2 regions of the Streptomyces sp. NPDC044002 genome follow, and region 2 is predicted to be linked to the other one. Evidence: predicted binding sites of a transcription regulator. Region 2 holds the regulator's gene; the other holds the start of a gene.
What was found. The regulator HrcA, encoded in region 2, represses chaperone genes, less so after heat shock. The targets are predictions, from matches to a motif close to TTNGCACTCNGNNNNNCNGAGTGCNAA.
Positions count from the first base shown of each region.

Region 1: a site for HrcA is predicted at 4,228-4,254, ahead of groES (co-chaperone GroES). Genes of this name have one in related genera too.

Region 1 covers NZ_JBWKEZ010000017.1:2,291-16,958, forward strand. Annotated here, with positions in the region: gene AC07A6_RS15230 (LysR family transcriptional regulator) at 1-159, opposite strand, end outside; gene AC07A6_RS15235 (SDR family NAD(P)-dependent oxidoreductase) at 333-1,106, shown strand; gene AC07A6_RS15240 (ester cyclase) at 1,192-1,884, shown strand; gene groL (chaperonin GroEL) at 2,036-3,664, opposite strand; gene groES (co-chaperone GroES) at 3,776-4,084, opposite strand; gene AC07A6_RS15255 (response regulator transcription factor) at 4,383-5,063, shown strand; gene AC07A6_RS15260 (sensor histidine kinase) at 5,074-6,519, shown strand; gene AC07A6_RS15265 (LCP family protein) at 6,575-7,837, shown strand; gene AC07A6_RS15270 (FtsW/RodA/SpoVE family cell cycle protein) at 7,825-9,234, shown strand; gene AC07A6_RS15275 (YciI family protein) at 9,364-9,657, opposite strand; gene AC07A6_RS15280 (putative quinol monooxygenase) at 9,722-10,030, opposite strand; gene AC07A6_RS15285 (ArsR/SmtB family transcription factor) at 10,136-10,444, shown strand; gene AC07A6_RS15290 (NAD(P)/FAD-dependent oxidoreductase) at 10,467-11,525, opposite strand; gene AC07A6_RS15295 (RNA polymerase sigma-70 factor) at 11,705-12,601, shown strand; gene AC07A6_RS15300 (hypothetical protein) at 13,179-13,436, opposite strand; gene AC07A6_RS15305 (hypothetical protein) at 13,429-13,638, opposite strand; gene AC07A6_RS15310 (Tat pathway signal protein) at 13,813-14,668, shown strand, end outside.
Region 2 covers NZ_JBWKEZ010000016.1:85,259-99,926, reverse strand. Annotated here, with positions in the region: gene AC07A6_RS15050 (carbohydrate kinase family protein) at 1-95, opposite strand, end outside; gene AC07A6_RS15045 (ribonuclease Z) at 398-1,312, opposite strand; gene AC07A6_RS15040 (histidine triad nucleotide-binding protein) at 1,316-1,675, opposite strand; gene AC07A6_RS15035 (16S rRNA (uracil(1498)-N(3))-methyltransferase) at 2,051-2,797, opposite strand; gene AC07A6_RS15030 (nitronate monooxygenase) at 2,794-3,885, opposite strand; gene dnaJ (molecular chaperone DnaJ) at 4,054-5,193, opposite strand; gene hrcA (heat-inducible transcriptional repressor HrcA) at 5,194-6,210, opposite strand; gene AC07A6_RS15015 (MBL fold metallo-hydrolase) at 6,371-7,102, shown strand; gene AC07A6_RS15010 (DUF3097 domain-containing protein) at 7,131-7,940, shown strand; gene AC07A6_RS15005 (Uma2 family endonuclease) at 7,918-8,496, opposite strand; gene hemW (radical SAM family heme chaperone HemW) at 8,597-9,829, opposite strand; gene AC07A6_RS14995 (AMP-dependent synthetase/ligase) at 10,046-11,938, opposite strand; gene lepA (translation elongation factor 4) at 12,128-13,993, opposite strand; gene rpsT (30S ribosomal protein S20) at 14,204-14,464, shown strand.

The sequences.
Region 1 (14,668 bases), on a different contig from region 2:
GCCGGCGCGCACCAGCAGCGGGGTCCCGGCCGACTGCTCCAGGGCCTTCATCTGCTGGGAGACGGCGGGTTGGGTGCAGCCGAGCTCGCGGGCGGCGGCGGAGAAGGAACCGGTCCCGGCGACAGCGCGCAGGATCCGGAGGTGGCGTGCCTCGATCACCCTTCGAGCATAAGACCGGCTTTGACCGCGGCGCCAATCCCCCAGCCGCAGCTTTGGGAGGAGGCTCCGGGCGGGCGGCCCGCGCGGGTGTTCCGCGGGCCCCGGGGAACACGGGATCGCACGCGCGTGCCCGCGGAAGCCCGCCGGTCGGCGCGGGCGGCTATTTTGCGCACATGACGACTGCGCTGATCACTGGATCCACGGCGGGCATCGGCGCCGCCTTCGCCCGCCGGCTGGCCTCCCAGGGCCACAACCTCGTACTGGTGGCCCGTGACACCGAGCGGCTCGCCGAACAGGCGACCGAGCTGCACGACCGGCACGGCATCGAGGCCGAGGTGCTGGCCGCCGACCTCTCCACCGAGGAGGGCATCAAGGCCGTCGAGACCCGCCTCGGCGACCGCACGCACCCGGTGGACCTGCTCGTCAACAACGCGGGCTTCGGCAACAAGGGCCGCTACCTGGAAGTCTCCATGGCCGACGAGCTGACGATGCTGAAGGTGCACATCGAGGCGGTGCTGCGGCTGACCTCCGCGGCGACGGAGTCGATGCGCTCGCGCGGGCGCGGCGGGGTGGTGAACGTGGCCTCGGTCGCCGCCTTCGTGCCGCGCGGCACCTACGGCGCCAGCAAGGCCTGGGTCGTGCAGTTCACCCAGGGCGCGGCGCGGGACCTCGGCGGTTCCGGGGTCCGCCTGATGGCCCTGTGCCCCGGCTTCGTGCGGACCGAGTTCCACCAGCGGGCCGGCATGGGCACGGACAACATCCCGGGCTGGCTGTGGCTCGACGCGGACAAGCTGGTGGCCGCCGCGCTCGCCGACCTGGCGCGCGGCAAGACCGTGTCGATCCCGGACCCGCGCTACAAGGCGTTGATGGGCGTGGTGAAGCTGACGCCGCGCGGGCTGCTCGGCGGGGTCTCCTCCCGTACGGGCCGCAAGTACGGGCCCCAGTGACCCGCCGGTAGATCGGGCTGAACGGGTGAATCCTCCTTAAACTGGACACGTCCCATCCAGCACGGGGCCAGCACGGGAGCCCACCATGACATTCGTACAACTGGTTGATTACAGGACTCACCAGCCCGAGGCGATGAACGATCTGCTGGACAAGTACGTCGCCCAGAGCCAGGGCAAGCGCACCGTCACCCACAGCGTCGTGGGCAAGGACCGCGACCAGACGGACCACTACGTGAACTTCGTCGAGTTCCCTTCGTACGAGGAGGCCATGAAGAACTCCAACCTCCCCGAGACGGACCGAATGTTCCACGAGATGACGGCCTTGTGCGACGGCATGCCGACGTTCACCAACCTCGACACGGTCCGCGACGAGCACCTCAACACCCTGATGGTGAACCGGATGTACGACGACATCGCGATGAAGGGCGACATGTCCGTCATCGAGGAGATCTTCGCCCCGGACTACCACGACCACGACATCTCCAACCCCGAGGACAAGCACGGCTACGCCGCGATCCGCGAGGACACCGAGATGTGGCGCGCCGCCTTCGACTTCACCTTCACCCGTGACGCCCAGATGGCACAGGACGACTACGTCACCACCCTGTGGACCTGGACCGGCACGCACAAGGGCGAGTTCATGGGCGTCGCCCCCACCGGCAAGACCTGCACGATGACCGGCACCACGGTCTTCCGATGTCAGGACGGCAAGATCAAGGAAGGCTGGTGGCACTACGACGCCATGGCCGTGATGCGGCAGCTGGGCATGATGGAGTGACGCCCGCTCAGGCGACCCCGGACGGCGCCGGACGGCCCCGGACGACCCCGGAACGACCCCGGAACGGCCCCGGAAAGCGGGAAGGCCCCCGCCCCACCGTGTGAACGGCGGGGCGGGGGCCTTCTCGTCGAAGCGCGCGGACGCGTCAGCGTCAGTGGCTGTGGCCGTGACCGTGGCCGTGACCGGCCTCGGCCTCCTCCTCCGCCGGCTTCTCGACGACCAGGGTCTCGGTCGTGAGCAGCAGGGAGGCGATGGAGGCGGCGTTCTCCAGGGCGGAGCGGGTGACCTTGACCGGGTCGATGACGCCGGCCTTGACCAGGTCGCCGTACTCGCCGGTGGCGGCGTTGAAGCCCTGGCCCTTGTCGAGCTCGGCGACCTTCGAGGTGATGACGTAGCCCTCGAGGCCCGCGTTCTCGGCGATCCAGCGCAGCGGCTCGACGGCGGCGCGGCGGACCACGGAGACGCCGGTGCCCTCGTCGCCGGTCAGGCCGAGGTTGCCCTCCAGGACCTTGACGGCGTGGACGAGCGCGGAGCCACCGCCGGAGACGATGCCCTCCTCGACCGCGGCGCGGGTCGCGGAGATGGCGTCCTCAAGGCGGTGCTTCTTCTCCTTGAGCTCCACCTCGGTGGCGGCGCCGACCTTGATGACGCAGACGCCGCCGGCGAGCTTCGCCAGGCGCTCCTGCAGCTTCTCGCGGTCCCAGTCGGAGTCCGTGGCCTCGATCTCGGCCTTGATCTGGTTGACGCGGCCCGCGACGTCAGCGGCGTTGCCGCCACCGTCGACGATGGTCGTGTCGTCCTTGGAGATGGTCACGCGGCGCGCGGAACCGAGGACGTCCAGACCGGCCTGGTCGAGCTTGAGGCCGACCTCCTCGGCGATGACGGTGGCACCGGTGAGGGTGGCCATGTCCTGCAGCATCGCCTTGCGGCGGTCACCGAAGCCCGGGGCCTTGACGGCCACCGCGTTGAAGGTGCCGCGGATCTTGTTGACGACGAGGGTGGAGAGGGCCTCGCCCTCGACGTCCTCGGCGATGATCAGCAGCGGCTTGGAGCCACCCGCCTGGATGACCTTCTCCAGCAGCGGCAGGAGGTCCTGGATGGAGGAGATCTTGCCCTGGTTGATCAGGATGTACGGGTCGTCGAGGACGGCCTCCATACGCTCCTGGTCGGTGACCATGTAGGGGGACAGGTAGCCCTTGTCGAAGGCCATGCCCTCGGTGAACTCGAGCTCCAGGCCGAAGGCGTTGGACTCCTCGACGGTGATGACACCGTCCTTGCCGACCTTGTCCATCGCCTCGGCGATGAGCTCGCCGACCTGCGAGTCCTGCGCGGAGAGCGCGGCCACGGCGGCGATGTCCGACTTGTCCTCGATCGGGCGGGCGGTCGCGAGGAGGTCCTCGGACACGGCCTTGACCGCGGCGTCGATGCCCTTCTTCAGGGCGGCCGGGGAGGCGCCGGCGGCGACGTTGCGCAGACCCTCGCGGACGAGCGCCTGGGCCAGCACGGTGGCGGTGGTGGTGCCGTCACCCGCGATGTCGTTGGTCTTGGTCGCCACCTCCTTCACCAGCTGCGCGCCGAGGTTCTCGTACGGGTCGTCCAGCTCGACCTCGCGGGCGATGGTGACACCGTCGTTGGTGATGGTGGGGGCGCCGAACTTCTTGTCGATGACGACGTTGCGGCCCTTGGGGCCGATCGTCACCTTGACCGTGTCGGCAAGCTTGTTGACGCCGCGCTCGAGGGCGCGACGGGCGTCCTCGTCGAACTTCAGGATCTTCGCCATGGGAGCGGTTCAGCCCTCTCGAAAACTCGGGTTTAACGAACCGCGCCCCTCGCCGCCCGGCAATCAGCGGGGTGACCAGGGGCGCAGCTCAAGCAAACTTCTTGAAGCGAATTACTTCTCGACGATCGCGAGCACGTCGCGGGCCGAGAGGACGAGGTACTCCTCGCCGCTGTACTTCACTTCGGTGCCGCCGTACTTGCTGTACAGCACGATGTCGCCGACGGTGACGTCCAGCGGGAGACGCTGGCCGTCCTCGAAGCGGCCCGGGCCGACCGCGAGGACGACGCCCTCCTGGGGCTTCTCCTTCGCGGTGTCCGGGATGACCAGGCCGGAGGCCGTGGTCTGCTCGGCGTCGAGCGGCTGGACCACGATGCGGTCCTCAAGCGGCTTGATGGCAACCTTGGAGCTGGCGGTCGTCACGATCCGACCTCCCCCTTCGGAGATCCGGGGTTAACTGTCTGAGGTGGCGACCAGGTCGATCCGTCGTCGCGGGTGCCGGACCAGCCTGTCGCTGTGTTGGCACTCACCGGGGGCGAGTGCCAGGTGTGACACTATTCCGGCGATTAGCACTCGGTCAAGCGGAGTGCCAACACGGTCCGCTGGTTCCACGCATTCCGGCCGCCGAACCCCCCGTTCGGCTGAACCCCGACCGGCCGGGAACCGGACCGCGGCGCCCCGGGGCCCGAGGAGCCACTGCCCGGTATGTGAGGCTTGGGGCGTGCGCATCCTCGTGGTCGAAGACGAAGAGAACCTGGCCGAATCCCTCCGCCAGGGCCTGTCCGCCGAGGGCCACCAGGTCGAGCTCGCCCACGACGGCCACCGCGGCCTCGAACTGGCCCTCACCGGCGGACCGTACGACGCCGTCCTGCTCGACCTGATGCTCCCCGGCCCCGGCGGCGCCGAGATATGCGCCCGGATGCGGTCCCACGGCGACCCCACCCCCGTCCTGATGCTGACCGCCCGGGACGGCGAGCACGACGAGGCCGAAGGGCTCGACGCCGGCGCCGACGACTACCTCACCAAGCCCTTCTCCTTCCTGGTGCTCGCCGCCCGGCTGCGCGCCCTCGCCCGCCGCGCCGCCGCCCCCGAACCCACCGAGCTCCGGGCGGGGGACCTCTTCCTCGACCCGCTCGACCGCCGCTGCCGCCGCGGGAGCCGCGACATCGAACTCACCGCCCGCGAAGTCGGCGTCCTCGCCTGCCTGATGCGGCGCCCCGGCCGGGCCGTCGCCAAGCAGGACGTCCTCGACGAGGTCTGGGACGCCCCGCACGGCATCGACCCGAACATCGTCGAGGTCTACGTCTCCTCCCTGCGCAAGAAGATCGACGCCCCCTTCGGCCGCCGCTCCATCCTCACCGTCCACGGCACCGGCTACCGCATGGCTCCCGACGGTGGGTGAGGGGCCTGGGGTGGGTGAGGGGCCCGGGGCGGACGGCGGGAGCCGGCGCGGCGGGAGCGGGAGCGGCGGGAGCCGGCGCGGCCCCCTCGTGGGCAACCTGCGCGCGCGGACCGCCCTCGCCGCCGCCCTCGCGATGGCCGCGGTCCTCACCACCGGCGGGCTGTGGCTCCACAGCCTCATGCGCAGCAACCTCCTCGACAACACCACCGGCCGCACCGAGCTCGCCGCGCGGAAGGTCGCCGCCCAGCTCGACACCCGGACCCTCCCGCCCGGCGGCCGGCTGCCCGCGCCCGACGGCGGGGTCGACCTGGTCCTCGTACGCGACGCCCACGGCCGCGACGTCGCCAGCACCGCCGCCGGAACGCCCAAGGACCCCCCGCGCCTCGACGGACTGCGACCCGGCCCCGGCCAGGACTCCCGCTCGGCCGTACTGCCGCCCGCGCACCCCGGCGCGCAGCGGCGCGTGGTCGTCGCCGTCGAGGCCCCCGGCCCGCCCGGCGCGCACGATCCGCACACCGTCTACGCGGTGACCGTGCTCGGCGACGTCGACGACGCCACCCGCGCCATCGCCACCGGCCTCCTCGCCGGCGCTCCCCCGCTGACCGCCTTCGCGGCGGCCCTGGCCTGGTGGGCCACCGGCCGCGCGCTGCGCCCCGTCACCGCGATCCGCACCGGGCTCGCCGCCGTCACCGCGAGCGAGCTCGACCGGCGCGTCCCCGACCCCGGCGGCGGCGACGAGATCGCCCAGCTGGCCCGGACCGTCAACGACACCCTCGACCGACTGGAGCGCTCCGACGCCCGGCAGCGCCAGTTCACCGCCGACGCCTCGCACGAGCTGCGCAACCCGCTCGCCGCCGTCCGCTCCCGGCTGGAGGTGGCCCTCGCCATGGAGCGGCCCGACCGGGCGTCGGTCGCCGCCGCGCTGGCCGACACCGAGCGGCTCCAGCGGATCGCCGCCGACCTGCTGCTCCTGGCCCGCCTCGACGGCGGGCCCGCGCCCCGCCCCGAGCCGGTGGACCTCGCACTGCTGGCGGCCGAGGACGCGGCGCGGCGGCCCGCGCCCCGGGTGCCGCTGCGGCTGGAGGCGCCCGCGCCGGTGCCGGCGTACGGGGACCCGGCGCGGCTGGAGCGGGCCCTGGCCAACCTGGTGGACAACGCCCTGCGGTACGCGGACGCCGGGGTCGTGGTGCGGGCGGCCGCGCGGGACGGGCGGGCGGTGCTGGAAGTGGCCGACGACGGCCCGGGGATCCCGGAGGCGGACCGCGACCGGGTCTTCGAGCGGTTCGTACGCCTCGACGCGGACCGGGGCCGGGCCAGCGGCGGCACCGGCCTGGGCCTGGCCATCGCCCGGGAGATCGCGCGGGCCCACGGGGGCGGCGTACGCGCGCTCGGCGCGCCGGGCGGCCGGGGCGCGCTGCTGGAGCTGTGGCTGCCGTCCGGGCGGGACGGCCGCTGAGGGGGCCTTCAGGTTTCAGGATTCCTTCAGCGCCGCTGCGCCAGGATCGAGCGGCATGAGCGCTCAACGGAGGAAGACCGGCCACCGCAGGCTCTCACGGCGCCGACGGCTCGCACGCACACTGCTGATCACGGGCTGCGCGCTGACGGTGATGGCGGGCGGCGGCGCCTGGTACGTCTACCACGACCTCGCGTCCGGAATCGCCAGCTCCAAGGCCCTGGACGGCGCCGCGAAGTCGGCGCACGGCGATGTGAACATCCTGCTCATGGGCCTGGACAGCCGGCGCGACCAGAACGGCGACCCGCTGCCCGAGGAGGTCCTCGACAAGCTGCACGCGGGGAGCTCGGACATCGGCGGCTACAACGCGAACACCCTGATCCTGCTGCACGTACCGGGCGACGGCAGCGAGGCGAAGGCGTTCTCGATACCGCGCGACGACTTCGTGCAGATAGCCGGCGGACAGGGCCCCGGCCATCAGGACAAGGGCAACGGCAAGGACAAGATCAAGAAGGCGTACGGGCTGGCGAAGGCCGCCAAGGAGGAGCAGCTGTCCCGGGACGGCGTGCAGGACCGGCGCCGGCTGGAGCGGGAGGGGCGCGAGGCGGGGCGCCGGGCGCAGATCGAGACGGTGCGGAACTTCCTGGGCGTCCCGGTCGATCACTTCGCCGAGCTGAACCTGGCCGGCTTCTACCACCTCGCGGACGCGCTGGGCGGCGTACCGGTGTGCCTGAAGAAGCCGGTGAAGGACTCGTACTCGGGCGCCGACTTCCCGGCGGGCCGGCAGACCCTGAACGGCCGACAGGCCCTGGCTTTCGTACGGCAGCGGCACGGGCTGGAGATGGGCGACCTGGACCGGACGAAGCGGCAGCAGGCCTTCCTCGCGGGTGCGACGCAGAAGCTGAACTCGGCCGGGACCTTCACGGACCCGGTGAAGCTGCTCAAGCTGATCGACACGGCGAAAGAGGACGTCGTGACGGACGCGGGGTGGGACCTGCTGTCGTTCGTGAAGCAGGCGAAGAACCTGTCCGGGGGGAAAGTGCGGTTCACGACACTCCCCATCGAGGGCTTCGGAAGGAACCATGGGGAGGACATCAACGTCGTAGATGATATGAAGATAAAGCGCCTCATTGCCGAGCAGATCGGTCCCCGGTCGACCACTGCGACGACCCCGGGCGCCCCGGACGCCGCGCCGTCCTCTTCTCCCTCTCCTCCCTCTTCCTCCCCGTCTTCCCCTGCGTCTCCCCCGTCATCCGCCCCGCCTCCGCCCCAGCCCGAGAAGGGTGCGATCGACGGCGGCGGTATCCCGTGCGTGGACTGAGGCCCCTGACGGTGGCGGGCGCCCGCCGTCGCACCGAAGCGCTGCTGCTGCTCCTGGTCATCGGCATCGCCGTCTTCGGCCACGTCAGCGCCGGGCTGGCCATGAACGGCGAGCTGCCGCAGCACCTCACCAGCTTCGTCATCAGCATGACGCTGCTGTCCCTGGTGGGGCACCTGGGCATCCGCCGGTTCGCGGCGTACGCGGACCCGCTGATCTTCCCGCTCGCGATGCTGCTCACCGGGCTGGGGCTGGTGCTCATCCACCGGCTCGACCAGGGCTACATCGAGCGGTGGAACTCCACGGCCAACGCGCCCGACCAGCTGATGTGGACGGTGGTCGGCGTCGCCGCCTGCATCCTGGTGGTGGCGCTGCTGCGCGACCACCGGCTGCTCCAGCGCTTCATCTACATCACGATGGCCGTCGCGCTGGTGCTGCTGATCGCGCCGGCGTTCTTCGGCGCGGACACGTACGGCGCCAAGCGCTGGATCATCCTCTTCGGCTTCTCGCTCCAGCCCGGCGAGTTCGTGAAGATCATGATCGCGGTCTTCTTCGCGGGCTACCTGGTCATCCACCGCGACTCCCTGGCCCTGACCGGGCGGAAGTTCCTGGGCATGCGACTGCCGCCGATGCGGCAGCTCGGGCCGATCATCACGGTGTGGATCATCTCGCTGCTCGTGCTCGTCTTCGAGCGCGACCTCGGCACCTCGCTGATCTTCTTCGGTGTCTTCGTGGTGATGCTGTACGTGGCCACCGAGCGCACCAGCTGGATCGTGTGCGGCCTGCTGATGGCGGCCGTGGGCGCGTTCGTGGTCGGCTCGACGGAACCCCACGTCAAGGGCCGCGTCGCCGCCTGGCTGAACCCCCTGGCCGTGTACTCGCCGAACCCCCCGAAGGGCCTCGACTCGGAGCAGTCCGCCCAGGCGCTGTTCAGCTTCGGCACCGGCGGCGTCTCGGGCACCGGCCTCGGGATGGGGCACCCGGAGCTGATCAAGTTCGCGGGGCGCAGCGACTTCATCCTGACGACGGTGGGCGAGGAGCTCGGCCTGGCCGGGGTCATGGCCGTACTGATCATCTACGCCCTGCTCGTACAGCGGGGCCTGCGCATGGCGCTGGCCGCGCGGGACCCGTTCGGCAAGCTGCTGGCGGTGGGCCTCGCGGCGGCCCTGGCCCTCCAGGTCTTCGTGGTCGCGGGCGGCGTGACGGGCCTGATCCCCCTGACGGGCAAGGCCCTCCCCTTCCTGGCGAAGGGCGGCTCGTCACTGCTGGCCAACTGGATCATGATCGCCCTGCTGCTGCGCATCAGCGACAGCGCGGAACGCCAACGCGAAGCCGACGCGATGGGCCCGGCGGAAACGACGATCACCCCGGTGGTGACGGCGGGGGCGGGGGTCCGCTGAGGGGGGCTCGCGGTGCGGGGGGGGGGGGGGGGGGGGGGGGGGGGGGGGGGGGGGGGGGGGGGGGGGGGGGGGGGGGTCCCCCCCCCGCCGGGCATCCAGGCCCGTCCAGTCCCGATCCGGGACCCGGGCTCACTCCAGAGACTTGAGCTCCTCCAGACCGTCCGCGACCAGCAACGGCGTGAACTCCACGACCGTATGTGTCGCGACGCCGTTGACGGCATACGGATCACCGGCGAGAAGGCCGTCAAGGTCTTCCCTGGGCATCCGAGGGGCAAGGTAGACACCGCCGACCAAAGGCACCTGCCGTCCGGCCACCAGCAGCAGACGGCGTGAAATGAGGTCGTTCAGCCACTCGCCGTGGGCCGGTCGCCACGGGTCGACTTCATCCAGCGGAACCGTGTAGCTCACCGTGACAACAAACATGTCCGAACCGTAAGGGGAAGCCCAGGGCTTCTGCGACCCGATTCCACGAGGCGGAGGACAGGCCCTAATGGCCGTAAGGGCTGCGCATGTTCACGAAGCGGAGTTCCACATCGGTGGTCAGGTAGTCCATTCGACGCTCCCAGAAGTCCTGCATGTGCGGGAGCGCCAGGTGGGCGTCCAGGTCGGCCTGGGTGCGCCACACCTCGTAGAACACGAAGACACCGGGCTCCTCCTTGTCCTCGTGGAAGTGGTACTCCAGGCAGCCCGGTTCCTTCCGGGTGGGCTCCACGAAGGAGAGCAGGAGCTCCATGACCTCCTGGGCGCGTTCCGGCTTGGAGCGGGCGATGCCGACGAGCGAGACGAGCTGGTCCATCAAGGTTCTCCCCCACAGATAGGTACGATCGAGTTCGTACCTATCGGACGCTAGCAGCCGCCGGAGGTAAGATCCAATCCATACCTGAGGGAGGAGGCCGCCATCATGCCCGACGACGAGGGTCACCCGACCGTCGAAGAGATCGAGCTCGGCAGGGTGCTGTCCGCGCTCGCCGATCCCCTGCGCCGCCGTGTGGTGCGCGAGCTGGCCGTTGCCCCGGAAGGCACGGCGCGCACCTGCGCCTCCTTCTCCCTGCCGGTCTCCAAGGCGACGGTCACCCACCACTTCCGCACCCTGCGGGAGGCCGGCCTGATCCACCAGGTCGACCGGGGCAATAGCCGGATGGCAGGCCTGCGTCGAGCCGACATCGAGGCCCGCTTCCCCGGACTCCTAGCCATCCTGACGGCCGAGTAGCGCCCCCCCCCGGCCGGGGCGTTCACCCCCCGGTACCCGTGCGGGCGCCGTACTTGCCTCCCCGCGAGGCCAGCTCCTTGACCACCACGGCGGTGCGTCCGGTGAGGCAGGCGCGGCGCAGGGTGTCGTCGCGGCGGGTGAACTGGGCCACCGCGCCCTTGCGTCCGAGCGTGACGGCCCGGGCCACGTACCGCAGTGCGTACGGTTCGGGCTCCCGGCCGCCGGTCAGGCGGACCAGGGTGTCGGCGGCGTGGGCGGCCTGCGGGCCGGCGAGAGCGCAGGCGAAGCGGGCGCCGGGCACCGCCGCGCAGTCGCCCACGACGAAGATCCGTCCGTCGTCGACGCTGCGCAGGCACTCGTCCACGAGCGCCCGCCCGCGCGCGTCGACCGTGAGGCCGCTGCGCGCGGCCAGGTCGGGTACGTCGGACACGATCGCCCACAGGGTCAGGTCGGAGGCGGCCACCGCCCCGGAGCGCAGGTGCACGACTCCGCCGGCGGCCTCCGTGACGGTGTCGTCCACCACCTCGACCCCCAGGCGCTCAAGTCCGGTGCGGGCCTTGGTCCGCGCCCGGTCGGAGAAGCCGTCGGCGACCGACGGGCCGATGATCCGTACGCGCAGGTCGGGCCGGGCCTCAGCCACCTCGGCCGCCGTCTCGATGCCGGTCGCGCCGCCGCCGATCACGGTGACCGTGCTGCCCGCGGGCAGGGCACCGAGCTCCGCGCGGGCCTGTTCCGCGCCCTCCCAGGTCCCGACCGGGACGGTTCCGGCCATGGCCCGGACCGTGCTGCCGACGGCCAGGAACGCGTGGTCGAAGTCGAGCCTCTCCCCGCCCGCCAGGGTGACGTGCCCGTCGCCCACCTTCTCGACGGTGGCGACCCGGACGGTGATCCCGGGGCGCAGCATCGACGCGAGGGGCGTCGCCGTGGCGGCGGTCCCGGCGACCTGCTGGTGGAGCCGTACGCGTTCCACGAAATCGGCGCGCGGGTTGACCACCGTGACCTCCGCGCCCTTCACCTTCTTGGCGATCCGGTTCGCCGCGAGCATCCCCGCGTAGCCGGCGCCCACCACCACGACCTTCATGTCGTCCTCCTCGTCAACGCGACTGGTCGGACATGAGATGCCGGCCGGGCCGCGCTTGTGACAGGGAGCCGCACGTGTCGCGCGTCACAGGACGGGAGCCGCGGGGGCTGTCACAAAGCAGCGGGATTCGGCGTCGTATGCGCGACATGGCCACGCACGAAGGAACCAGGAGACCGCACATGAACGAGGACGGCCGTCCCGACCCCGCCACCGAGGCGTTCGTCAGCCACCGCAAGCTGCTGTTCACCGTCGCCTACGAAATGCTCGGCTCGGCCGCGGACGCGGAGGACGTCCTCCAGGAGACCTGGCTGCGCTGGGCGGGGGTCGACCTCGAAACGGTGCGGGAGCCGCGCGCGTACCTGGTCCGGATCGCGACCCGGCAGTCCCTCGGCCGGCTGCGCGCGCTGAGCCGGCGCAAGGAGACCTACGTGGGCCCCTGGCTGCCGGAACCGCTGCTGACCGCGCCGGACGTGGCCGAGGACGTCGAGCTGGCCGACAGCGTCTCGATGGCGATGATGCTGGTCCTGGAGACGCTGACGCCGACCGAGCGGGCGGTGTTCGTCCTGCGCGAGGTGTTCGACCTGGGGTACGAGGAGATCGCGGAGGCCGTGGAGAAGAGCCCGGCGGCGGTCCGCCAGATCGCCCACCGGGCACGGTCGCACGTCGCCGCGCGCCGGCCGCGCGGAGTCGTCTCCGCGACCGAGACCCGCGCCGCCCTCGACGCCTTCCGTCGGGCACTGGAGACGGGCGACCTCCAGGGCCTGGTCGACCTCCTCGCACCGGACGTCGTCGCCCTCAGCGACGGCGGCGGCATCAAGCAGGCCATGCCGCGACCGGTCGTGGGCGCCGAGAAGGTGGCCCGCCTGCTGGCGGCCGGCGTCGCCGCCTTCGGCCCGCTGATGACCGCGGAGCCGACCCGGGTCAACGGCCACCCGGCGCTCCTGATGCGGATCGACGGCGAGGTCGAGATGGTCGTGGCACTGCGGATCGACGACGGCCTCGTGACGGGCCTCTACTCGGTCCGCAACCCGCAGAAACTGACGCGCATGGAGCACGAGACGGCGCTGGGGCGGTGACCCTCCGGGGGCAGAGCGGGGCTCGCGGTGCGGGCCCGCTATCTCCCCCTCGACCCCGTGGGGTCGGGCGGTGGTTGCCCACCCGCCTCCCTGGGTGCGGGCCGGGGGCCGGGTGGGCGGTAGCCCCTTGGGCGGTCTCAGGGAGGGTTGGGGGCTTCCCGTCAGTCCCATCGTCCTTCCGGTTCGGGCCGGTCCCTCAAGGGCGCTCCTTCGTCGCGTCGCTACGCGATCGCCTACGGCGACCCTTGACCGACCGACCCGAACCGGAAAGCCGAAAGACTGCCGGGAAACCCCCAAAGAAACGGCACGGTCCATGGTTGGAGGAGCGGCCGTGTCAGTGATGAAGCGAGGCGCCGGGCGCCGGCCCACCGGGCATCCGGGCCCTCAGATGCCCGGTTTCCGGGCCAGGGGCGCGACTACCCGCACGAGAGGCCGACCAGAGCGACCTGGGAAGCCCCCAGCCGCGCCAGATCGCTACGCGCTCCTCACATCTCAGCGTCCGACGACCGCCTGTGGCCGATACCCGCACCAGAGGGCGAAAACAGCAGCCCAGGGAGCCGACAGGCGCGACAGATCGCTACGCGCTCCTCTGGTCTCGGCGGCCGACGGCCGTCCTGGGCTGGTGGTCAGCGGGTTGGATGTTGGTGACGGCCGTGGTGAACTCACGGCCCGAGGCGCCCCGGATGTAGGCGAGCTCCATCCAGCGCTCGTGGACGGGAGAGTCCGAGACGTTCTCGTTGATCACGGCCATCAGCTCCCCCTCTGCACCGGACGCGATGTCGCGCACGCGACGGCGCAGGAGGCGGTGAGGGACGTACTCGTACCGCTCAGTCATTCGGCGACTCCGGCACCTCGGCCGCACTGCGCGTGAACCGCTGCCACCCAGCAGCCGCGCGGGCGGTCAGCTCGGCGCTGAGACCCGGCTGCCATCCCGGCCGCCAGGGCGGATCCTCGCCGTCCGGCCGTTCGGCACAACGGCAGGGCACGAGCAGTCGTGTGCGGCGGGCGGAGCCGGCTCCGTTGTTCTTCTCGTCCATGACGGCTTCTCCTGGTCGGTTCAGTGGGACGAGCTGCATGCCCAGTGAACGCCCAGCGGACGGCTGACGGGGAGGGCGAACCGGTCGCGTTCAAGTCGCGGCCACCCGGACGAAATTGCGCGGGCTTTACGCAGCCGGAAGCGCCTGGATACCGTCCGGATCTACCGTGGCCTCATGGCGGCGAACGCGGAGTTGGCGGCGCGCATGGCAGAACTGCAGCTCACCCGTGCCGAGCTGGCAGAACGCATGAATGACGCGATTGAACGGCTCACCGGGAGGCGGGGGCTCGTCACCGATCGGACCGTGCGCCGCTATCTCAGCGGGGAATCTCGTCGGCCACAGGGGCGCCAGCGCATCGCTCTGGAAGCGGTGTTCGGTTGTACCGCCGAAGCCCTCGGCTTCGATGCGCCCTCGGGCGACCTGGAGGAGCCCTTGCACCGCCGTACCTTCATAGCGGTCGCTGCCGGATCAGCCGTGACCGCCGCCGTGGCGTCCCGCCCCACCATCGGCAGCACGGACATCAACAGGCTCGGCACGGAGCTCGTCCGTCTGATCGCCATGGACGACGTGAAGGGCGGCGGCACCCCGGCAGAGGCTCGCGCCCTCGGCTTGGCACGCCACACCATGGACCTCCAGCAGAACGGCAGTGCCACTCAGCGTGTCCGCGGGCACCTTTACGCACTGGCCGCGGCCTTCACGGCTGCGGCCCTCTGGGCCGCAGTCGACTCCCGCCAGCTCGACCGCGCGCAACGCCATCTGGAGAGTGCCGTCACCCTCGCCGGGCTCTCAGGCGACGGCCAAGTCCAGCACCAGGTGTGGCGCTACGCCGCCATGCTCGCCGACCAGCGCGGACGCCATGCCGACGCCGTTGCCGCCGCCGAAGCGGCCATGACCACCAGCGTGCACCGCAACGATCCGTTGTACGCATCTCTCAGTCACGCCCGCCTCGCTCTGGCCCTGCCCGGAACGGGCGACCAAGACCGAGCCCTGCGCTCCCTCGACCGAGCCGCAGACTCCTTCGCCCGGGCAG
Region 2 (14,668 bases):
ACCGTGCCGGTCAGGAAGACGTCACAGCCCGGCTCGTGGGGGTCGCGCACCGGGCGGAGCGGGTCGAGGGTGATGCGGCTGTCCCGACTGGTCACGGCGTACTCCCCGTTGATGTGTCGTTTCTGCGTACGGGCCGGAAAGCTGCCAGCCCTGCCCGGGCCCGACCGGACCAAACCCCAGTGTGACGCACCTCACCGGACGCCGGACGCCACCGGACGCACTAGGGGGTGTCCGCAAAGTGGCGCCTGCCCCGCGACGCCCGGCACGCGCTCTCGCCGCACCGGGCGAAAGACCGAGTACGTCCAGTACGAGGCCTTCCGCCCGGCACGCCGAGAGCACGCACCGGACGCCGCAGGGCCCGCCCTCCGGGCGGACGGCGCCACTTTGCGGACACCCCCTAGCGCTTCGGCAGCGCCACCCGCCCCAGGTCCGCCGCGACCGTCAGCTCGCCCTCGAACCCCGCCGCGCGGGCCTCGCGTTCGAACTCCGACGGGTCCGCGTACCGCTGCGAGAAGTGCGTCAGCACCAGGTGCCGCACCCCGGCGTCCCGCGCCACCCGCGCCGCCTGTCCGGCGGTGAGGTGGCCGTGGTCCTCGGCCAGCCGGACGTCCGCGTCGAGGAAGGTCGACTCGATGACCAGCATGTCGCAGCCCTCCGCCAGCGCGTCCACGCCCTCGCAGAGCCGCGTGTCCATGACGAAGGCGAACCGCTGCCCCGGCCGGTGCTCGCTGACGGCCTCCAGCGTGACCTCGCCCTCCGGCCGCTCCAGCCGCCCCTCGCGCTGGATCCGGCCCACGTCCGGCCCCTTGATCCCGTACCGCGCGAGCAGCGCGGGGACCATCCGGCGCCCGTCCGGCTCGGTCAGCCGGTAGCCGAAGGACTCCACCGGGTGCGAGAGCCGCCGCGCCTCCAGGACGTACGAGGGCCCGCTCGCGAGCACCCCGTCCGCGGCGACCGGCTCCTCCCGCAGCGCCACGGTCTCCCGGTAGGCGGTGGCGTACCGCAGCCGGTCGAAGAACTTCTGCCCCGAGGCCGGGTAGTGCGCCGTCACGGGGTGCGGGACCTGGTCGAGGTTGATCCGCTGGATCACCCCGGCCAGGCCGAGGCTGTGGTCGCCGTGGAAGTGCGTGACGCAGATCCGGTTGATGTCGTGCGCGGCGACCCCGGCCCGCAGCATCTGCCGCTGCGTGCCCTCGCCCGGGTCGAAGAGGATGCCCTCACCGTCCCAGCGCAACAGGTAGCCGTTGTGGTTGCGGTGCCGGGTGGGGACCTGGCTGGCGGTGCCGAGGACCACGAACTCGCGTACGGACACGGCTTATCCGGGCGGCCACTGGAGGCCGCGGCCACCCAGGACGTGCAGGTGGGCGTGGAAGACGGTCTGGCCCGCGCCGGCCCCGGTGTTGAACACGACCCGGTACCCGTGCTCGGCGATCTTCTCCTCCGCGGCGATCTCCCCGGCCTCACGCAGTATGTCGGCGATCACGGCCGGCTCGGCGGCGGCGAGGGAGGCCGCGTCCGGGTAGTGCACCTTGGGGATGACGAGCACGTGGGTCGGCGCCTGCGGGTTGATGTCCCGGAAGGCGATCGTGGTCTCGGTCTCCCGGACCACGGTCGCCGGCACCTTGCCGTCGACGATCTTGCAGAACAGGCAGTCCGCCTGCGGTTCCCCGGCCATTCGCTGCCGCCTCCCGTGACGTTGATCGGTCGGGGCATGCTATCGGCCCCGCGCCGGGGGCTGCCGCCCCATATCCCGTCCGCCGACGGCGCCCCGCTGCGCGGGGCCGGGTCCCCTACCCGCCCTTCGCCCGTTCCCAGGGGCTCCGCCCCTGACCCCGGTCCTCAAACGCCGGACGGGCTGGATGATCCAGCCTCGCCGGCGTTTGAGGCGCGGGGGTCTGGGGGCGGAGCCCCCAGGGGGGTCCGGGGCGGAGCCCCGGGGAACGGGCGAAGGGCGGGGCGGGGAGCAGCCCGCGCAGCGGCGCCCCCGCCCCACCGCACCGGCCCCGCAGGGCAAGGCCCCGAACCGGCAACCGCCCGGCCAGGGCAGGGGCTACGACCAGCGCCCCGTACGGGCCAGCAGGACGGCCGTCGCCGCCGTGCCGGCCGTCGACGTGCGCAGAACCGACCGCCCCAGCCGGTACGGCGCGGCCCCCGCCTCCGCGAAGACGGCCAGCTCCTCCGGCGAGACCCCGCCCTCCGGGCCGACCACCAGCACCACCGACCCCTTCTCCGGCAGCGGAGCCGTCGCCAGCGCCGCCGACGGGGTGTCCCGGTCCTCGTGCAGCACCACCGCCAGGTCGGCCTGCGCCAGCAGCGCGGCCACCTGCTTCGTGGACATCGCCTCGGCCACCTCCGGGAACCGGACCCGGCGCGACTGCTTGCCCGACTCCCGCGCCGTGGAACGCCACTTGGCCAGGGACTTCGCCCCCCGGTCGCCGCGCCACTGCGTGATGCACCGCGAGGCCTGCCACGGCACGATGGCGTCGACGCCGGTCTCCGTCATCGTCTCGACGGCCACCTCGCCCCGGTCGCCCTTCGGCAGCGCCTGCACCACGGTGATCCGGACGTCGGGCTCCGGCTCCTCCAGCACGCTCTCCAGGTCCATGACCACCAGGCGGTCCTTGCCCTCGGCCGCCTTGACCACGCCCTCGGCCCACCGGCCGCGCCCGTCCGTGAGGACCACGTCCTCGCCCGGGTTCAGCCGCTTCACGGACACCGCGTGCCGCCCCTCGGGGCCGTCCAGCACGAACTCCGGCCCCGCCGGAACCTCTTCGACCACGAACACGGGGGCCGTCATGACGTTCTCCTCATCTGCAATGCGTTCAACGCGTCCTGTGCCCCGGCCAGTTCGGCCGCCAGCACCTCCACCAGCTCCCCGGCCGGCAGCGCCCGCGCCAGCCGGTGCCCCTGGCCCGCCCACAGGGACATGCCCTGCGGGTCGCCGGCCGCCGCGGCCGCCTTGCGCAGCCCGGCGGTCATGTGGTGGACCTGGGGGTAGGCGGCCGGGGCGTACGGCCCGTGCTCCCGCACGAACCGGTTGACCAGGCCACGCGCGGGCCGGCCCGTGAAGGCCCGGGTCAGTTCCGTGTGCGGGAACATCGGGTCGGTCAGGGCCTTCTTGTGCAGCGGGTGCGCGCCCGACTCCGGGCAGGCCAGGAAGGCCGTGCCGAGCTGCGCCGCGTCCGCTCCCGCCGCCAGCACCGCCGCGATCTGCGCGCCGCGCATCAGGCCGCCCGCCGCGATGATGGGCAGGGCCACGGCCTCCCGTACCTGCGCGACGAGCGCGAGCAGGCCGACGCCGGCCGTGCCGTCGGCCTCCGGGTCGTCGCGGTGGGTGCCCTGGTGGCCGCCCGCCTCGACGCCCTGGACGCAGACGGCGTCGGCGCCCGCCGCCTGAGCGGAGCGGGCCTCCTCGACCGAGGTGACGGTGACGACGGTACGGGTGCCGGCCCCGCGCAGCCGGGCGAGCACACCGGGCGCGGGCGTGCCGTAGGTGAAGGAGACCTCCGGGACGGGGTCCTCCAGCAGGATGGCCAGCTTCGCCTCGTACCCGTCGTCGCTGTTGCCGACGGTGTCCTCGGGGGCGAGCGAGACCTCGTACCAGCCGGCCTCGCCGGCCAGCTGCCCGCGGTAGGTCTCGACGGCGGCCGGGTCGACGTAGCCGGTCTGCGGCATGAAGAGGTTCACGCCGAAGGGCCGCCGGGTGAGGCCGCGCGTCTGCTTGATCTCCTGGTACATGCCGTCGGCGGTCTTGTAGCCGCCGGCCAGGTATCCGAGGCCGCCGGCCTCGCACACGGCGGCGACGAGCGGCGGGCAGGAGGCGCCGCCCGCCATGGGAGCCTGCACGATCGGGTACTGGGGGAGACCGTTCGGTGCGGAGGACATGGACTGCATCGTGCCACGTCCGGGCCACCGGGCCGAACCGTCGCATTCGCCTGGCATAGTCCGCTTCCCCGGCGTGTCCGGGAATCGCCGCGCGCGGTGTCCCGGAACGCACGGAGCCCGGACCGGGATGACCCCGGACCGGGCTCGTACGAGTGCTCCGGACCTGCCTCAGCGCCCGTTGAACGCGTCCTTCAGGCGGCTGAACAGGCCCTGCTGGCCGGGGGCGAACTGGCCCATCGGCCGCTCCTCGCCGCGCAGCTTCGCGAGCTGGCGCAGCAGCTCCTCCTGCTGGGCGTCCAGCTTGCCGGGGGTGGTGACCTCGACGTGGACGATCAGGTCGCCGCGGCCGCCGCCGCGCAGGTGGGTGACGCCCCGCCCGTGCAGCGGGATGGCCTGGCCGGACTGGGTGCCGGGCCGGATGTCGATCTCCTCCATGCCGTCCAGCGTCTCCAGCGGGCACTTGGTGCCCAGGGCCGCGGCCGTCATGGGGATGGTGACCGTGCAGTGCAGGTCGTCCCCGCGCCGCTGGAAGGTCGGGTGCGGCAGCTCGTGGATCTCCACGTAGAGGTCGCCGGCGGGGCCGCCGCCGGGGCCGACCTCGCCCTCGCCCGCGAGCTGGATCCGGGTGCCGTTCTCGACACCGGCGGGGATCTTGACGGTGAGGCTGCGGCGGGAGCGGACCCGGCCGTCGCCCGCGCACTCGGGGCACGGGGTCGGGACCACGGTGCCGAAGCCCTGGCACTGCGGGCAGGGGCGCGAGGTCATGACCTGGCCCAGGAAGGACCGGGTGACCTGGGAGACCTCACCGCGGCCGCGGCACATGTCACAGGTCTGCGCCGAGGTGCCGGGAGCGGCGCCCTCGCCGGAGCAGGTGCCGCAGACGACGGCGGTGTCGACCTGGATGTCCTTGGTCGTGCCGAAGGCGGCCTCGTCCAGCTCCAGGTCCAGACGGATCATGGCGTCCTGGCCGCGGCGGGTCCGCGAGCGCGGGCCGCGCTGCGAGGCCTGGCCGAAGAAGGCGTCCATGATGTCGGAGAAGTTGCCGAAGCCGCCCGCTCCGAAGCCGCCCGCGCCGCCACCGCCGCCCGAGGAGGACAGCGGGTCGCCGCCGAGGTCGTAGACCTGCTTCTTCTGCGGGTCCGAGAGGACCTCGTAGGCCGCGTTGATCTCCTTGAAGCGCTCCTGCGTCTTCGGGTCCGGATTCACGTCCGGGTGGAGTTCACGGGCGAGGCGGCGGAAGGCCTTCTTGATCTCGTCCTGCGATGCGTCGCGGCGCACGCCGAGAACGGCGTAGTAGTCCGTGGCCACTTACGACTCCGCCAGGATCTGTCCGACGTAACGTGCCACTGCGCGTACCGCTCCCATCGTTCCGGGGTAGTCCATGCGGGTCGGTCCGACCACGCCGAGTTTGGCGACTGCTTCGCCGCCCGAACCGTAGCCGACGGACACGACCGACGTGGAGTTGAGTCCCTCGTAGGCGTTCTCGTGACCGATCCTTACGGCCATTCCCGACTCACCGGCCTCGCCCAGCAGCTTCAGGAGCACGACGTGCTCCTCCAGCGCCTCGAGCACGGGCCTGATGGTCAAGGGAAAGTCATGTCCGAAGCGGGTGAGGTTGGCGGTGCCGCCGATCATCAGCCGCTCCTCCGCCTCCTCGGCCAGCGTTTCGAGAAGGGTCGCGAGGACGGCCTTGACGGTCGCCCGGTCGTCGATCTCGAACGACTCCGGAAGGTCCTGCACCAGCTGCGGCACGTCCGTGAAGCGGCGGCCGACGACCCTGCTGTTCAGACGCGCCCGCAGGTCGGCGAGGGAGTTCTCGCCGAAGGGGGTCTGGGTGTCGACGAGGCGCTGCTCGACGCGGCCGGTGTCGGTGATCAGTACGAGCATCAGCCGGGCCGGGGCCAGCGACAGCAGCTCGACGTGCCGCACGGTGGAGCGGGTCAGCGACGGGTACTGGACGACGGCGACCTGCCGGGTGAGCTGCGCGAGCAGCCGTACCGTGCGGCCGACCACGTCGTCGAGGTCGACGGCGCCGTCGAGGAAGTTCTGGATGGCCCGGCGCTCGGGCGTCGACAGCGGCTTGACGCCGGCCAGCTTGTCGACGAAGAGGCGGTAGCCCTTGTCCGTGGGGATCCGGCCGGCGCTGGTGTGGGGCTGGGCGATGTAGCCCTCCTCCTCCAGCACGGCCATGTCGTTGCGCACGGTCGCGGGCGAGACGCCCAGCTTGTGGCGCTCGGTGAGGGCCTTGGAGCCGACGGGCTCCTCCGTCCCGACGTAGTCCTGGACGATGGCGCGCAGCACCTCGAGTCTGCGTTCGCTGAGCATCGCGCACACCTCCGGATGCGGTCGGTCGTCTGCCTGGCCGTCGGGGCCGGCCCTGGCCTTGTTGGCACTCTGCGCGTGTGAGTGCCAGAGATCCCCCGGTCAGTGTACGGCCGGGTAGTACGCCGCAGGCAAGGGCGGCCCGCCAGGGTAGCGTCACCGCATGGACGTACGTTGGGAAGAGGCGGGCTGGGAAAGGGTCACCGGACGGGTCGGCCGGCGACGGCTACCGGTGTGGGACTGCACGGTGGGACTGGTGGTGGGGGACGAGTCGGTGCTGCTGATCGACCCGGGATCGTCCGTGCGCGAGGGCGCGCAGGTGCGCGCCGAGGCGGAGCGGCTCACGGGTCGCCGCGTGACCCATATCGCATTCACCCACGGACATTTCGACCACGTGCTGGGCGGAGCGGCCTTCGCGGGAGCCGAGTTCTTCGGGGCGGTCGGCCTGGAGCGGCTGCTGTCGACTCCGACGGGCCGCGAGGACGTGCGGGTGAGCGCGGTCCGGATGGGTCTGGCGGAGGAGGAGGCCGCGGAGGCGGCGGACCTGCTCCAGGCGCCCCGGCACCTGGTGTCGGGCGAGTGGACGCTGGAGCTGGGCGGGGTGCAGGTGCTGCTGGCGAACGTGGGGCCCGCGCACTCCGAGCACGACCTGGCGGTCTTCGTGCCGGGCGAGCGGGAGGCGGTGTTCTGCGGGGACCTGGTCGAGGAGTCGGGCGAGCCCCAGGCCGGCTCGGACGCGGTGCCGGGCCAGTGGCCGGCCGCCCTGGACCGGCTGCTGTCGCTGGGCGGTGACGACGCGGTGTACGTGCCGGGTCACGGAGCGCTGGTGGACGCGGGCTTCGTGCGTGCGCAACGCGACACACTGGCGGCCAGGTTCGGCGTGTCGGGGGCGTGAGGGCGCCGGCTCTCCTAGTGTCGGCCGGATGCGTGAGTACTCCCCCGACCTGACCCCGCAGTGGAAGCGCTCCAAGCCGGTGCCGGAGGTGCCGGCGGACCCGGACCTGGTGGTCGAGGTGGCGGGTACGGACTTCTGCGGCGCGGTGGTGGCCTGCGAGGCGGGCACGGTGACCCTGGAGGACCGCTTCGGCAAGCGCCGGGTCTTCCCGCTGGAGCCGCGCGGCTTCCTGCTGGACGGCGCGGTGGTGACCCTGACCCGCCCCGCGCGGGGGTCCGCCGCGCCGGCCCGTACGGCTTCGGGCTCGATCGCCGTCCCGGGGGCGCGGGCGCGGGTGGCGCGGGCGGGGCGGATCTACGTGGAGGGGCGGCACGACGCCGAGCTGGTCGAGCGGGTCTGGGGCGACGACCTGCGGATCGAGGGCGTGGTGGTGGAGTACCTGGAGGGCGTGGACGACCTGGCGGCGGTGGTCGCGGAGTTCGCCCCCGGCCCGGACGCCCGTCTGGGCGTCCTGGTCGACCACCTCGTACCGGGCTCGAAGGAGTCCCGGATCGCGGCCTCGGTGACGGGGCCGGACGTGCTGGTGGTGGGCCACCCGTACGTGGACGTCTGGCAGGCGGTGAAGCCGTCGGCACTGGGCATCCGGGCGTGGCCGGAGGTGCCGCGGGGGCAGGACTGGAAGACGGGCGTCTGCCGGGCGCTGGGCTGGCCGGAGAACACGGGGGCCGCCTGGCAGCACATCCTGTCCCGGGTGACGTCCTACCGGGACCTGGAGCCGACGCTGCTGGGGCGGGTGGAGGAGCTGATCGACTTCGTCACGGCCGGCGGTGCCGCTTGAGCTTGGGCAGGGTGCCGAACTCGGTGGTGTCCAGCTCGATACCGAGAATATCGAGGGGCACGGATTGCCCGAACGGTACTCGGAGCTCCACCTGGTAATCAGCCGCCTCACCAGCACCCGTCGGCTTGGTCAGCAGCACGCATCCGGCATAGAACGGGTCGATGATCAGATAGGCAGGCACCCTGCCGGCCGCGTACAGGGCTCGTTTGAGGCCGTAGTCCCGGTCGATGCTCGACTTCGACACCACCTCCACCAGCAGCGTGATCACCTCAGATGGCATCAAGCGGCCGATCCCCGGACCCACGCCTCGCTCCACCACAACCAGATCCGGCTGAGGCTCACTGGTTTCCTCAAGAATCGCAATGTCCTGCGTCTGCAGCCGTCGCCAGTTGGCTCGCGGAATCTGATCCTGGACCGCCTCCACAATGTCGTTGTGGACCACGTCGGGTCCCGCCATCATCACGATGTCCCCCCGCAGAAGCTCGATCTTGAAGTGACCGAAGAGCTCGGGATGCTCGTCGAACACGGCGTTGATCTCTTCGTACACAGCGGTCATCTCCGTGGTCCTCCACATCAGCCGCGTGCCGTTGCTGGCAGGCTACGGACAGCGTAGGCAGGAAGCGCCCAGTTACGGGGGGATTCACCCGCCCGGGGGATCAGTCCACCAGGTCCCGCACCACCGCGTCCGCCAGCAGCCGCCCGCGCAGGGTCAGGACCGCCTGTCCGGCCTCGTACGGGGCCGCCTCCAGCAGGCCGTCGGCGAGGGCGCGGCGGGAGGCCGCCAGGCCCGCGGGGGCCAGCAGGGACAGCGGGACGCCGTCGACCAGGCGGAGCTCCAGCAGGATGCGCTCCACGCGGCGGTCCTCCGCCGACAGCAGCTCGCGGCCCGCGCCCGGGGAGCGGCCCTCCGCGAGGGCGGCCGCGTAGGCGCCGGGGTGCTTCACGTTCCACCAGCGGACCCCGCCGACGTGGGAGTGGGCTCCGGGGCCCGCGCCCCACCAGTCGGCGCCGCGCCAGTACAGCTCGTTGTGCAGGCAGCGGCCGGCCTCGGTGGTGGCCCAGTTCGAGACCTCGTACCAGGAGTACCCGGCCTCGGCCATGACCTGGTCGGCGATCAGGTACCGGTCGGCGTGGACATCGTCGTCGGTCATCGGGACCTCGCCGCGGCGGATCCGGCGGGCCAGCTGGGTGCCCTCCTCGACGATCAGGGCGTACGCGCTGATGTGGTCGGGGCCGGCGCCGAGCGCGGCCTCCAGGGAGGCCCGCCAGTCGTCGTCGGACTCGCCGGGGGTGCCGTAGATCAGGTCGAGGTTGACGTGCTCGAAGCCCGCCGCGCGCGCCTCGGCCACGCAGGCCTCGGGGCGGCCGGGTGTGTGGGTGCGGTCGAGGACCTTCAGGACGTGCTGCTTCGCGCTCTGCATGCCGAAGGAGATCCGGTTGAAGCCGCCGGCGCGCAGCTCGGCCAGGTACTCGGGGTTCACGGACTCCGGGTTGGCCTCGGTGGTGACCTCGGCGTCCTCGGCGAGCCCGAACTCGTCGCGGATCGCCGCGAGCATGCGTACGAGGTCCCCGGCGGGCAGCAGCGTGGGCGTGCCGCCGCCGACGAAGACGGTCCGCACGGCGCGCGGGTCGTCGCCGAGCACCTTGCGGGCGAGGCGGACCTCGTCGATCAGGGTGTCGGCGTAGTTCTCCCGGGAGGCGAGGACGCCGCCGGTGCCGCGCAGCTCGGTGGCGGTGTAGGTGTTGAAGTCGCAGTACCCGCAGCGGGTGGCGCAGTACGGGACGTGCAGGTAGAACCCGAGCGGCCGCTCCCCGGCGCCCTCCAGGGCGTGCGACGGCAGCGAGCCGTCTTCGGGCATGGGGTCACCATCGGGCAGTGCGGAAGGCATGCCGCCATTGTCCCGCACTCGCCGTGGCCCGGCGGCCCGCGCCGGGACGGGCGCGGGGCCGCGTACGGCGGACGTGGGCGCGCAGGACCCGGCCCCCGGGCCCCGGCCGCGCGACCGGACACCGCCCGCGTCGCCGCGCACGGCTCGTGCGGGGCCCGGCCGCGGGGCCTGCGGGGCGGCCGCGCCGCCCCGCCCCGTCCGGCCCGCCGCGGGGCGTCAGGCCTCGCGGGAGCCCTCGTACATCTCCTCGATGAGGTGCTTGAACTCACGCTCGACGACCGGCCGCTTCAGCTTGAGGCTGGGGGTGAGGTCGCCGTGCTCGACGTCGAGGTCGCGCGGCAGGATCCGGAACTTCTTGATCGTCTGCCAGCGCTGGAGGCCCTCGTTGAGGGTCTGGATGTAGGTCTCGACCAGCCGGTTGGTCTCGGCCGCGGCGAGGACCTGGCCGTACGTCTTGCCTTCCAGGCCGTTCTCGGCGGCCCAGCCGAGGATGGCGGGCTCGTCGAGGGCGATGAGGGCGGAGCAGAAGTTCCGGTCGGCGCCGTGGACGACGATGGTCGACACGTACGGGCAGATCGCCTTGAACTGGCCCTCGATCTCCGCCGGGGCGACGTACTTGCCGCCGGAGGTCTTGATCAGGTCCTTCTTGCGGTCGGTGATGCGCAGGTAGCCGTCCGGGGAGAGCTCGCCGATGTCACCGGTGTGCAGCCAGCCGTCGCTTTCGAGGACCTCGGCGGTCTTCTCGGGCTGGCCGTGGTAGCCCTGCATGATGCCGGGGCCGCGCAGCATGACCTCGCCGTCGTCGGCGATGCGGACCTCGGTGCCGGGGAGCGGCTTGCCGACCGTGCCGGTGCGGTAGGCCTCGCCGGGGTTGACGAAGGAGGCCGCGCTGGACTCGGTGAGGCCGTAGCCCTCCAGGATGTGGATGCCCGCGCCGGAGAAGAAGTAGCCGATCTCGGGGGCCAGGGCGGAGGCGCCGGACACGGCGGCGCGCAGGCGGCCGCCGAAGGCCTCTCGGAGCTTGGAGTAGACGAGCGTGTCGGCGACCTTGTGCTTGGCGGAGAGCGCGAAGGGGGCGGTGGCCCGGCCGGTGCGGCGGTAGTTGTCCTGGGTGACCTTGGCGTACTCGCGGGCGACGCCCACCGACCACTGGAAGATCTTGTACTTGGCCCCGCCGCCGGCCCGGGCCTTGGCGGCCACGCCGTTGTAGACCTTCTCGAAGATGCGCGGGACGGCCGCCATGTAGGTGGGCTGGACGACCGGCAGGTTCTCGATGATCTTGTCGATGCGGCCGTCGACGGCGGTGACGTGGCCGACCTCGATCTGGCCGGAGGTGAGCACCTTGCCGAAGACGTGGGCGAGCGGCAGCCACAGGTACTGGACGTCGTCCGAGTGGATCATGCCGGTGGCCACGGTGGCCTTGGCCATGTACGACCAGTTGTCGTGCGGCAGGCGTACGCCCTTGGGGCGGCCGGTGGTGCCGGAGGTGTAGATGAGGGTGGCGAGCTGGTCGGGGGTGATGGCCGCGATCCGGTCCTTGACCGCCGCGGGGTGCTTGGCGAGGTGCTCCTTGCCGCGCTCCTCCAGCTCGGCGAGGGAGAGCACCCAGCCCTCCGGGTCGCCCTCGGCGGGCACGGCGTCGGCCGCCTCCAGTACCACCACGTGGGCGAGGTCGGGGAGGTCGGCGCGGCGCTCGCGGGCCTTGGCCAGCTGCTTGGCGTCCTCGGCGATCAGCACCCGGCTCTCGGAGTCCGAGAGGATGAAGGAGGACTCCTCTGCGTTGGTGCTGGGGTAGATCGTGGTCACCGCGCCGCCCGCGCACATGACGCCGAGGTCGCAGAGGATCCACTCGACGCGGGTGTTGGAGGCGAGCGCGACGCGCTGCTCGGAGTGCAGGCCGAGGGAGATCAGTCCGGCGGCGATGGCGAAGACCCGGTCGGCGGCCTGCCCCCAGCTGAGCGACTTCCAGTCGTCGGGACCACCCTCGCGGCCGGCCGCGGCCACGGGGAAGCGGTAGGCCTCCGCGTTCGGCGTGGCGGCGACGCGGTCAAGGAAGAGGGCCGCCACGGTGGGCGGACGGTTCTCGATCAAGGTCTGTGTGTCGCTCACGGACGTCCTCCGGACCACGCGGCAGGGCCTGCTCGGGCTGGCTAGGGCATGACTACGGGCTTGTAACTGGCGAGTAACCAATGCTCAGAGTAGGGGGCCTCAGGCTGGCGCGTAAGGGCCAACCGGCGGCCGATTCATAACGAAAGAGGCCCCCGAGCCTACGCTCGGGGGCCTCTTTCGCATACGGCGCTACTTCTTCTTGCCGCCGGACTCGTCGCTGGACAGGACCGCGATGAAGGCCTCCTGCGGGACCTCCACGGAGCCGACCATCTTCATCCGCTTCTTGCCTTCCTTCTGCTTCTCCAGCAGCTTCCGCTTACGGGAGATGTCACCGCCGTAGCACTTGGCGAGGACGTCCTTGCGGATGGCGCGAATGGTCTCGCGGGCGATGACGCGGGAGCCGACGGCGGCCTGGATGGGCACCTCGAAGGCCTGTCGCGGGATGAGCTCGCGCAGCTTGGCGACCAGGCGCACGCCGTAGGCGTAGGCGGCGTCCTTGTGGCAGACGGCGGAGAAGGCGTCGACCTTGTCGCCGTGCAGCAGGATGTCGACCTTGACCAGGCTGGAGGCCTGCTCGCCGGTGGGCTCGTAGTCGAGCGAGGCGTAGCCGCGGGTCTTGGACTTCAGCTGGTCGAAGAAGTCGAAGACGATCTCCGCGAGCGGGAGGGTGTAGCGGATCTCGACGCGGTCCTCGGAGAGGTAGTCCATGCCGAGCAGGGTGCCGCGGCGGGTCTGGCAGAGCTCCATGATCGCGCCGATGAACTCGGTGGGCGCGAGGACGGTGGCCCGTACGACCGGCTCGAAGACGTCCTTGATCTTGCCTTCGGGGAACTCGCTCGGGTTGGTGACGGTGACCTCGGTGCGGTCCTCCATCACGACCCGGTAGACCACGTTGGGCGCGGTGGCGATCAGGTCGAGGCCGAACTCGCGCTCCAGGCGCTCGCGGACCACGTCCAGGTGCAGCAGGCCGAGGAAGCCGACGCGGAAGCCGAAGCCGAGCGCCGCCGAGGTCTCGGGCTCGTAGACGAGCGCGGCGTCGTTGAGCTGGAGCTTGTCCAGCGCCTCGCGCAGCTCCGGGTAGTCCGAGCCGTCGAGCGGGTACAGGCCCGAGAAGACCATCGGCTTCGGGTCCTTGTAGCCGCCGAGGGACTCGGTGGCGCCGCCCGTCTGCTGGGTGATGGTGTCGCCGACCTTGGACTGGCGGACGTCCTTCACACCGGTGATCAGGTAGCCCACCTCGCCGACGGAGAGGCCGTCGGCCGGCAGCATCTCCGGGGAGTTGGTGCCGATCTCCAGCAGCTCGTGCGTGGCGTTCGTGGACATCATCCGGATGCGCTCGCGCTTGTTGAGCGTGCCGTCGACCACACGGACGTACGTGACGACGCCCCGGTAGGAGTCGTAGACCGAGTCGAAGATCATCGCGCGGGCCGGGGCGTCCTTGACGCCGACCGGGGCCGGGACGGTCTCGACGACCTTGTTGAGCAGGGCGTCCACGCCGAGGCCGGTCTTCGCGGAGACCCGCAGGACGTCCTCGGGCTGGCAGCCGACCAGGTTCGCCAGCTCCTCGGCGAACTTCTCCGGCTGGGCGGCCGGCAGGTCGATCTTGTTCAGGACCGGGACGATCGCGAGGTCGTTCTCCATCGCCAGGTACAGGTTGGCGAGGGTCTGGGCCTCGATGCCCTGGGCGGCGTCCACCAGCAGGATCGTGCCCTCGCACGCGGCGAGGGAGCGCGAGACCTCGTAGGTGAAGTCGACGTGCCCGGGGGTGTCGATCATGTTCAGGATGTGCGTGGTGCCCGTGCCCGCGCCCTCGGTGGGGCTCCAGGGCAGGCGGACCGCCTGCGACTTGATCGTGATGCCGCGCTCACGCTCGATGTCCATGCGGTCGAGGTACTGGGCGCGCATCTGCCGCTGGTCGACGACGCCGGTGAGCTGGAGCATCCGGTCGGCGAGGGTCGACTTGCCGTGGTCGATGTGCGCGATGATGCAGAAATTACGGATCAGCGCCGGGTCGGTACGGCTCGGCTCGGGCACGTGGCTGGGGATGGCGGGCACGCAGTGTCCTGATTCTCGGTCGCTGTCGGATCTGCTGTCGGATCGGTAGGCAGACTTGTACGCAGACTCCCATGGTCCCATGGACGCGGGGATGCGCTCGGTTTGGGCCGCTCGAAGCGCGCCTGGTAGTCTGGGTGGCTGTGTCTCGCATGCCCTCTCAGCAGACGTGACACGAATCCGAAAAAACTCTGAACCTGAAAAGGCTCTTTCGTGGCGAACATCAAGTCCCAGATCAAGCGGAACAAGACCAACGAGAAGGCTCGCCTTCGCAACAAGTCGGTCAAGTCCGAGCTGCGCACCTTCATCCGCAAGGCCAACGAGGCGATCCTCGCGGGCGACGCGGAGAAGGCCACCGCTGCGGCCCGCCTGGCTTCCAAGAAGCTGGACAAGGCCGTCTCGAAGGGTGTCATCCACAAGAACGCCGCCGCCAACAAGAAGTCGGCGCTGGCCTCCAAGGTTGCCGCCATCTGAGTTCCGCACTCGATGTGATCGCCGGGACGGACCAAGCGGGCCCTCTCATCCGCTCCTGACCGGCACCCCGCGCCGCACGCGGCCTGCGTTCGCCACGCGGGTGCGGCGCACACAGCAGTGACCGAAGGCCCCGGTTCCCCCCTTCCCCAGGGAGGAACCGGGGCTTTCGCGTAGGCCCGCCAAATCCAGCCCCGCCAGCACCCT